2 regions of the Priestia sp. KCTC 13724 genome follow, and region 2 is predicted to be linked to the other one. Evidence: a T-box and tRNA genes for the amino acid it is inferred to sense, from the RefSeq annotation. Region 2 holds a T-box; the other holds one or more tRNA genes.
The links. A T-box is a leader RNA that pairs with one kind of tRNA and senses whether it is charged. The one in region 2 lies ahead of serS (serine--tRNA ligase), so its partner is inferred to be a tRNA-Ser.

Region 1: it has a tRNA-Ser gene. The T-box ahead of serS (serine--tRNA ligase) is inferred to sense a tRNA for this amino acid. The anticodon was not compared.

What each region holds. Positions count from the first base shown of each region.
Region 1 covers NZ_JBXDLD010000171.1:1,844-6,210, forward strand. Annotated here, with positions in the region: gene AC1UFB_RS19170 (Na/Pi cotransporter family protein) at 1-842, shown strand, start outside; gene AC1UFB_RS19175 (DUF456 domain-containing protein) at 971-1,453, shown strand; tRNA gene AC1UFB_RS19180 (tRNA-Asn) at 1,519-1,593, shown strand; tRNA gene AC1UFB_RS19185 (tRNA-Met) at 1,595-1,668, shown strand; tRNA gene AC1UFB_RS19190 (tRNA-Asn) at 1,702-1,776, shown strand; tRNA gene AC1UFB_RS19195 (tRNA-Ile) at 1,778-1,854, shown strand; tRNA gene AC1UFB_RS19200 (tRNA-Ser) at 1,865-1,957, shown strand; gene sodA (superoxide dismutase SodA) at 2,184-2,792, shown strand; gene AC1UFB_RS19210 (MFS transporter) at 2,913-4,193, shown strand; gene AC1UFB_RS19215 (peptidoglycan D,D-transpeptidase FtsI family protein) at 4,350-4,367, shown strand, end outside.
Region 2 covers NZ_JBXDLD010000175.1:8,362-12,728, forward strand. Annotated here, with positions in the region: tRNA gene AC1UFB_RS20000 (tRNA-Ser) at 82-174, opposite strand; gene serS (serine--tRNA ligase) at 274-1,551, opposite strand; T-box leader at 1,606-1,823, opposite strand; gene pdxT (pyridoxal 5'-phosphate synthase glutaminase subunit PdxT) at 1,885-2,472, opposite strand; gene pdxS (pyridoxal 5'-phosphate synthase lyase subunit PdxS) at 2,494-3,381, opposite strand; gene AC1UFB_RS20020 (serine hydrolase) at 3,584-4,367, opposite strand, start outside.

The DNA of each region.
Region 1 (4,367 bases), on a different contig from region 2:
TACAAGATACATTAGCATTAAACCCAGAGATGACGATAGCTTTTGCACACGGAACGTTTAACATCACGAATACTATTATTCAATTTCCGTTTATTGGATTATTGGCTTTAATCGTAACAAAAGTAATTCCTGGAGACGATGCGTTAGTTGACTTTAAACCGAAACATCTAGATCCAGTTTTTATTGAACAATCACCATCAATTGCGTTAGGACAAGCAAAAGAAGAGCTCGTTCGTATGGGGCAATTCTCAACAATTGGATTAGAAGAAGCAAACAATTATTTGAAAACGAAGCAACATAAGCATTCTGATATGGCTTTACAAATTGAAGATGCCATTAACAATTTAGATAAAAAAATTACTAACTATTTAATTTTACTTTCTTCTTCTTCTATGTCAGCTTCAGAAAGTGAAGAGCATTCAATGCTTTTAGACACGGCTCGTGATATTGAACGTATTGGAGATCATTTTGAAAATATCGTAGAGCTTGTTGATTATCAAATTACTAACAAAGTAAAGGTAACATCTGAAGCTAATAAAGATTTAGCAGAAATGTTTGAACTAACAATTTCAACAGTTAAAGAAGCTGTTGCAGCACTAGAGAACAACGATCGTGAAAAAGCCGTTCACGTAATGCAACAAGAAGATCAAATCGACAGCATGGAGCGTTCACTTCGTAAAAAGCATATTTTACGCTTAAACGAAGGTGCTTGCACAGGCTCAGCTGGTATTGTATTTGTTGACATTATTAGTAACTTAGAGCGTATTGGAGATCACGCAGTTAATATTGCAGAAGCAGTGTTAGGAGAAAATCAAAAGAGTGTGACTCAAAAATCTCAATAAGCTAAAAAGAGCGACTCGTTAACGAGTTGCTCTTTTTTATGGAATATTATTATCAAAAAAGTTGTTACAGTGTATACTGTTTGATAATAATAGTAAATAGAGATTGAGATGAAAGGAAACGTGTTAAGTTGGACTTTTTATATTGGACACTCATTGCAATTTGTTTTGTTGTATCATTTATTGGATTAGTCTATCCTATTATTCCAAGCGTACTGTTTGTAGCACTTGGATTTTTATTGTACGGGTTTTTCTATAGTTTTGAACCATATACTTTCTTGTTTGTGCTTATTCAAGGTCTGCTTGTGGCAGCACTTTTTGCCGCTGATTATTTGGCAAATCTAATTGGTGTTAAAAAGTTCGGTGGAACAAAAGCGGGTATTTGGGGAAGCACCATTGGATTGTTGGTTGGTCCATTCTTAATTCCTGGGCTTGGTATATTAATTGGCCCATTTTTAGGGGCGGTGATTGGTGAGTTAGTTGTACACCGTACGAATTTTCAAAATGCTATAAAGATTGGTTTTGGATCGTTAGTTGGCTTTTTCAGCGGTGCTATTTCAAAAGGAATTATACAGGCGGCAATGATTATTTACTTTCTTATCGTTGTTTTATAATAATTTGTTGACTTTTAATTAAAAGCATGTTAAATTTTTAATGTCGCTAATAAATGTTATATCGTTCCACAGTAGCTCAGTGGTAGAGCAATCGGCTGTTAACCGATCGGTCGTAGGTTCGAGTCCTACCTGTGGAGCCATGGCGGTGTAGCTCAGCTGGCTAGAGCGTACGGTTCATACCCGTGAGGTCGGGGGTTCGATCCCCTCCGCCGCTATTCCTTTAAGTGACAAAGCATACATACTATTATTCCACAGTAGCTCAGTGGTAGAGCAATCGGCTGTTAACCGATCGGTCGTAGGTTCGAGTCCTACCTGTGGAGCCAAGGACCCTTAGCTCAGCTGGTTAGAGCAGACGGCTCATAACCGTCCGGTCGCAGGTTCGAGTCCTGCAGGGTCCACCATGAAAAGGTTGGAGGAATACCCAAGTCCGGCTGAAGGGATCGGTCTTGAAAACCGACAGGGGTGTTAAAGCCCGCGGGGGTTCGAATCCCTCTTCCTCCGCCATACATATTGTTGATTAATCTTTCTTTACAATTGTGAAGAAAGATTTTTTATTTTGTTTTCAAATAAAATTTTACGTTTAAATAGGATAGACAGTGGGAAACAGGTAAATATAAGTGATGATTAAATGCTTTTTCATTGAAAGCGTAGGTTAAATTTGCTAATCTAAAAACATGAGGTGAGTTTTCTTTCACCAAATTAGGTATATATTTTAAAGGAGGAATTACCCATGGCTTACGAATTACCACAATTACCTTATGCATATGATGCACTTGAACCACACATCGACAAAGAAACGATGAACATTCACCATACGAAACACCATAACACTTACGTTACAAACTTAAACGCAGCAGTAGAAGGAAAAGCTGATTTAGCTTCTAAAAGTGTTGAAGAGTTAATCTCAAATATGGATGCTGTACCAGAAGATATCCGTACAGCAGTACGTAACAATGGTGGTGGACATGCTAACCACTCATTATTCTGGACAATTCTTTGCCCTAACGGTGGCGGCGAGCCAACAGGCGAGTTAGCAGACGCAATTAGCAGTAAGTTTGGAAGCTTTGACGCATTCAAAGATGCATTCGCTAAAGCAGCAACTACACGCTTCGGTTCTGGCTGGGCTTGGTTAGTTGTAAACAACGGTGAATTAGAAGTAACAAGTACACCAAACCAAGATAGCCCACTAATGGAAGGTAAAACACCAATCCTAGGACTAGACGTTTGGGAGCATGCTTACTACTTAAACTACCAAAACCGTCGTCCAGATTACATTTCAGCATTCTTTAATGTAATTAAATGGGACGAAGTTGCAAAACGCTACGCAGCAGCAAAATAATGAGAGAAAAAACCAGTAAAGCAATTATTGCCTTTACTGGTTTTTTTGTTTTCCAATTCTTTTACATATCTCCTTTTCTTTTTCACACACTAGGGGTAGAAGAGAAAAGGAGTTTTTTATATGCCTTTATTAAAAAAAGTTGTTGGAGATGTAGAAGTTAATAAAGATTTATTGTTATTACTTATCATTGGAGGGCTATATGCTTTAGCAATTTCAATTTCCAATTCATTTGTAAACGTGTATTTATGGAAACAAACAGGAGAGTTTTCTGCTTTAGCGATTTATAATTTAGTCATTGTTATCTTTCAGCCATTAACCTTTATTTTAGCAGGAAGGTGGGCTAAAAAAATTGATCGAGTCGTTGTGCTTCGATTAGGTGTTTCGTTTCTATCTGTTTTCTATATCGTGGTGTTGATGGTAGGCGACCGTGCCGATGAATTTTTAATTCTTCTCGGTGCTCTTTTAGGAATAGGGTATGGATTTTATTGGTTAGCATTTAACGTGTTAACGTTTGAAATTACAGAACCTGATACACGGGACTTTTTCAATGGTTTTCTAGGAGTATTAAATTCGTTTGCTGGAATGATTGGACCTCTAGGAGCGGGCTTTATTATTGCTAGCTTATACGAATACATTGGTTATCGTGTGGTCTTTGGCGTTTCACTCCTAATGTTTGTTTGTGCAGTTGTCCTTAGCTTCTTTTTACAAAGACGTCCAGCTGAGGGCGTATATAAATTTAGAGAAGTACTAAGAGAAAGGAAATACAATCGAGACTGGCGCAGAATCTTATATGCACACGTATTTCAAGGAATTAGAGAAGGGACATTCATTTTCGTGGTGTCAGTATTGGTTTTTATTACAACTGACAGTGAACTCGCACTTGGTACGTTTGGGCTGGTAAATTCAGCTGTAGCTTTTGTTGCGTACTATGTTGCTTCTAGGTTTATTAAACAAAAAGACCGCTTAAAGTTTATTTTGGCAGGTGGAATCCTTCTGTATGGTTCAGTCTTTCTATTGTTGTTTAACTTATCATATACAAACCTCATTTTATATGCGATTTGTATCGCAATCGGCTACCCTATTTTGCTGGTACCGTATATGTCCTTAACGTATGATGTGATTGGTCGAGCTAAAGACATTGTTTCTAAACGTATTGAGTATATTGTTGTTCGAGATGTATTCTTAAATATTGGACGCATTATTTCAATTGGCTCTTTTCTCATTGCTGTGGTCTTTTTTAATGAACAGCAAAGTTTACCCATACTGTTAGCTGTTATCGGCGCAGGACACTGTTGTATTTACTTCTGTGTTCGCAACATTTCTCAACCTACGAACAAACACACCCCTAAGTCGGTTACACAGCCAGCTTTAAATGAAGGAGACGGTGAATCTCCAGCATAATGGGGATAGATAATTACTTTGTACTATAGAAATTAGCACAAAATTCTTTTACAATAGACACAGCATAAATAGACACCTTTAAGGTGTCTATTTATTTGCCAAAATGAAAAAATTATGATGAGATTATATATATGTTGATAAATTGTAGGTGAAGAAATGAAAAAGAAAAATAAA
Region 2 (4,367 bases):
GAAAAAACGCCACTTCTAAAAGTGACGTTTTACAATCTCCAATTTATCGCGCAATGTTTAAATAACATTTAAAGTCAAATATGGCGGAGGAAGAGGGATTCGAACCCCCGCGGGCTGTAACACCCCTGTCGGTTTTCAAGACCGATCCCTTCAGCCGGACTTGGGTATTCCTCCGTTTCGACATTTATAAATTTATCACATATACAAACAAGAGTCAAGCTGTTTTCTAAAAAAAAAATGATTCACAACAAAAAAGTTGTGAATCATTTCAATTTAACCGTTAATAACCTCTTTGTTCCCCATGTAAGGACGTAATACTTTTGGAATAACAACTGAACCATCTTCCTGTTGATAGTTCTCTAAAATTGCAGCCACTGTACGCCCAATCGCTAATCCAGATCCATTTAATGTGTGTACGTATTCTGGTTTCCCTTTTGCCTCGCGGCGGAAGCGAATATTAGCTCTTCGCGCTTGGAAACTTTCAAAGTTTGAACAAGAAGAAATTTCACGATATGATTCATAGCTTGGAATCCACACTTCAATATCGTACTTTTTAGCTGCTGTAAATCCTAAGTCTCCAGTACACATGCTTAAAACACGGTATGGCAGTTCTAACAACTGTAATACTTTTTCAGCATGTCCTGTCAGATTTTCAAGCTCAGCGTAAGAATCTTCTGGTTTTACAAAGCGAACTAGCTCTACTTTGTTAAATTGATGCTGACGAATTAGTCCACGTGTATCTCTACCAGCTGAACCTGCTTCTGATCTAAAACATGCGCTGTATGCTGTATAAGCTAATGGTAATTGGTCTCCATTAATGATTTCATCACGGTGTAGATTAGTTACGGGAACTTCAGCCGTTGGGATTAAGAAATAGTCTTCCTCTTTAATTTTAAAAGCATCTTCTTCAAACTTAGGAAGCTGCCCTGTTCCTGTCATGCTTGTACGATTAACCATATATGGAGGAAGAATTTCTTCATATCCATGCTCATCCATGTGTAAGTCCATCATAAAGTTGATTAAGGCACGTTCCAAACGAGCTCCTAGGCCTTTATAAAACACGAAACGGCTTCCCGTTACCTTTGCTGCACGTTCAAAGTCTAAAATATTTAAATCTGTTCCTAGATCCCAGTGTGGCTTCGGCTCAAAATTAAATTGACGAACCTCTCCCCATTTTCTAATTTCTACATTTTCATCTTCCGTTTCACCAACTGGAACACTCTCATGTGGGATATTAGGGATTGAAAGTAATAGTTGTTCTAATTCTGTTTCTACAGTACGAAGACGCTTATCTAACTCTTTAATTTTGTCTCCTACTTGACGCATTTCTAAAATCATACTATCTGCATCTTGCTTTTCACGTTTTAATTGAGCAATTTGTTGAGACACTTCATTACGCTTACTCTTTAATTCCTCAGTTTGAACTAATAGCTGTCTGCGCTCTACATCTAACTCTTCAAAGCGCCCAAGATCTGATAAATCTTCTCCGCGGAACTTTAATTTTTCTTTTACTTCTTCAAGATTAGCTCGTAAAACCTTTACGTCTAACATCTATTTACCTCCTTATTTGTATAAAATGGGCAAAATAAAAACTCCCATCCCTATAAAAGGGACGAGAGTTTAGCCCGCGTTGCCACCCTAGTTGAAGGCTCATAAATAAACCTTCCTCTTCAGTCAGATAACGGAATGAACCGAAGCTATCTACTTACTATTTCAATAGCTTGCTCCAGGATGGATTCGTAAAGGCTAAACATCGATTTCCACCAACCATCGACTCTCTAAAGTTTAACTTCTTTACTACTATTTCCTATCAACGCTTTATACTTTTCAACATTGTAATTAATAATCATAATGTACTACAAGTCTATACAAGTTGCAATTGGTTTATACAGGTTTTTTCAGAGACTCTTTCACCATGTCGATAAAATACTCTGTCATACGATGGTCATCCGTTAATTCTGGATGAAACGAACACCCTAAAAATTGTCCCTGTTTTGCAGCTACGATACGATCATCATGAATAGATAGAACTTCCACGTTCTCACCGACTTCTACAATATGAGGCGCACGAATAAATACTCCAATAAAATCATCTGCAACTTCTTTTATATTTAATTTCGCCTCAAAGCTCTCACGTTGGCGACCAAAAGAATTTCGAGCCACCTTAATATTCATAACACCTAAATGAGGCTCATCATAGTCTACAATTTCGCCTGCTAGTAAGATTAGACCAGCACAAGTCCCAAAGATTGGTTTGCCACTTTTAGCAAATTGGCGCAGTGAATCCATAAAGTCATATTTATCAATCAGACGTCTCATTGCCGTACTTTCCCCACCTGGTAAAATGAGCCCGTCCACTTCTTCTAGCTGTTCTACTTTTTTAATAATAATCGCTTCAGCCCCTGTTGCTTCCACTGAATGCGCATGCTCTCTAAATGCACCTTGTAGTCCTAAAACTCCAACCTTCACCATGCTGTTAAAACTCCCTTACTGTTACCAGCCACGCTCTTGCATGCGATTTTCTGGTAATAATGTTGAGATTTCAATACCTTTCATTGCATTTCCTAATCCTTTAGAAAGCTTTGCAATTAACTCATAATCTTCATAATGCGTTGTTGCTTCTACGATTGAACGAGCAAATTTTTCTGGATTATCAGACTTAAAGATACCAGAACCTACAAACACTCCATCTGCTCCTAATTGCATCATTAATGCCGCATCTGCTGGTGTTGCAACGCCACCTGCAGCAAAGTTAACCACTGGAAGGCGACCTTCACGCTTGATTTGTAATAATAACTCATAAGGTGCACCTAGTAGCTTTGCTTCCGTCATTAACTCAGCTTCGTCCATACCCACTACTTTACGTACTTGTGCGTTCACTTGACGCATATGACGTACAGCTTCTACAATGTTCCCTGTACCTGGTTCACCTTTTGTACGAAGCATAGCAGCGCCTTCTGCAATACGACGTGCAGCTTCGCCTAAATCGCGGCAACCACAAACAAATGGTACTGTAAACGTATTTTTATTTAAATGAAATTCTTCATCTGCTGGTGTTAATACTTCACTTTCATCAATATAGTCTACGCCCATTGCTTCTAAAACACGCGCTTCTACAATGTGACCGATACGTGCTTTAGCCATTACCGGAATTGAAACAGCATTCATAACTTCTTCGACAATTGTCGGATCTGCCATGCGAGATACGCCACCTGCAGCACGAATGTCTGCTGGTACACGTTCTAATGCCATAACTGCAACTGCTCCTGCTGCTTCTGCAATCTTTGCTTGTTCAGCATTAACAACGTCCATAATAACGCCGCCTTTTTGCATTTCCGCCATTCCGCGTTTTACTCTGTCAGTACCTGTAATGTTACTCATGTTTGTCTTCCCCCAGTATAGTTGTATTACACATAATTAATAAATTATGTATACAAAATTCAAAACTTATTGTCTATTTTACCTTATTTTCTGAAAAAATCCTATTAAAATTGTGTAGTTTGAAAAACTTGTCTAAAAAAAGAAGATACTAAATGCAACAAAAACCTTGCTTTAGTATCTCCTTTTATAAATGGTTTATGAATTAAAACCAATTCTTAATATTAGCGGCTGCATCAGACCATACACCTACAAAGAAATCACCTATACTTCGTATTGCTAAAACAAACCAGTTAGCCTTTTCAATCGTAGTATCTGCAACGACAGGCACTTTATTTGTTCCGTTATTTACTGCATAACCTAAATCATCAAGATTCTTATTCTTGGCACTAACGTAACCTACAACCTGACCCTCTTTAATTGGTGCAACGATTCGATCTTTCTCATCTACAACTTTAGGATTAAAATCAAATTGAAGAGAGATTTTACTTTCTTCACCTTTTTTTGTAAGAACATTCACTGGTTCTTTTGTTACAACTTTTAGCTCTTTATTTTTCCCTTTTACGACTGGAAGGGACTCATGCTTTTTAACAGCCTTGCCTTCTGGAGCTACTTGCTTTAGCTCATAATTATCAAATGCATAATCTAAAAGTTTTTTTGTTTCTGTAAAGCGCGCTCCTTCAAAAGACTTACCATTATTTTTGGCATTCATGACTACTGCAATATAACGAACACCATCTCGTTCAGCTGTTCCTGTAAAGCAATAGCCTGCAAAGTCTGTATGTCCTGTTTTCAAGCCATCTAAACCTTCATATCCGTATGTAGGGAAAGATGGAAGCATTTTATTCCAGTTATCCATCGTCGTTTCGCCTTGTTGACCTGGTCGGAAGATCTTTTCAGGTGTCTTAGCTGTTTCTAATACTTCTGGATAATCATGAAGAATATGAAAAGCTAATGCTGATACTGCGCGAGCTGATAGTAAATTTTCA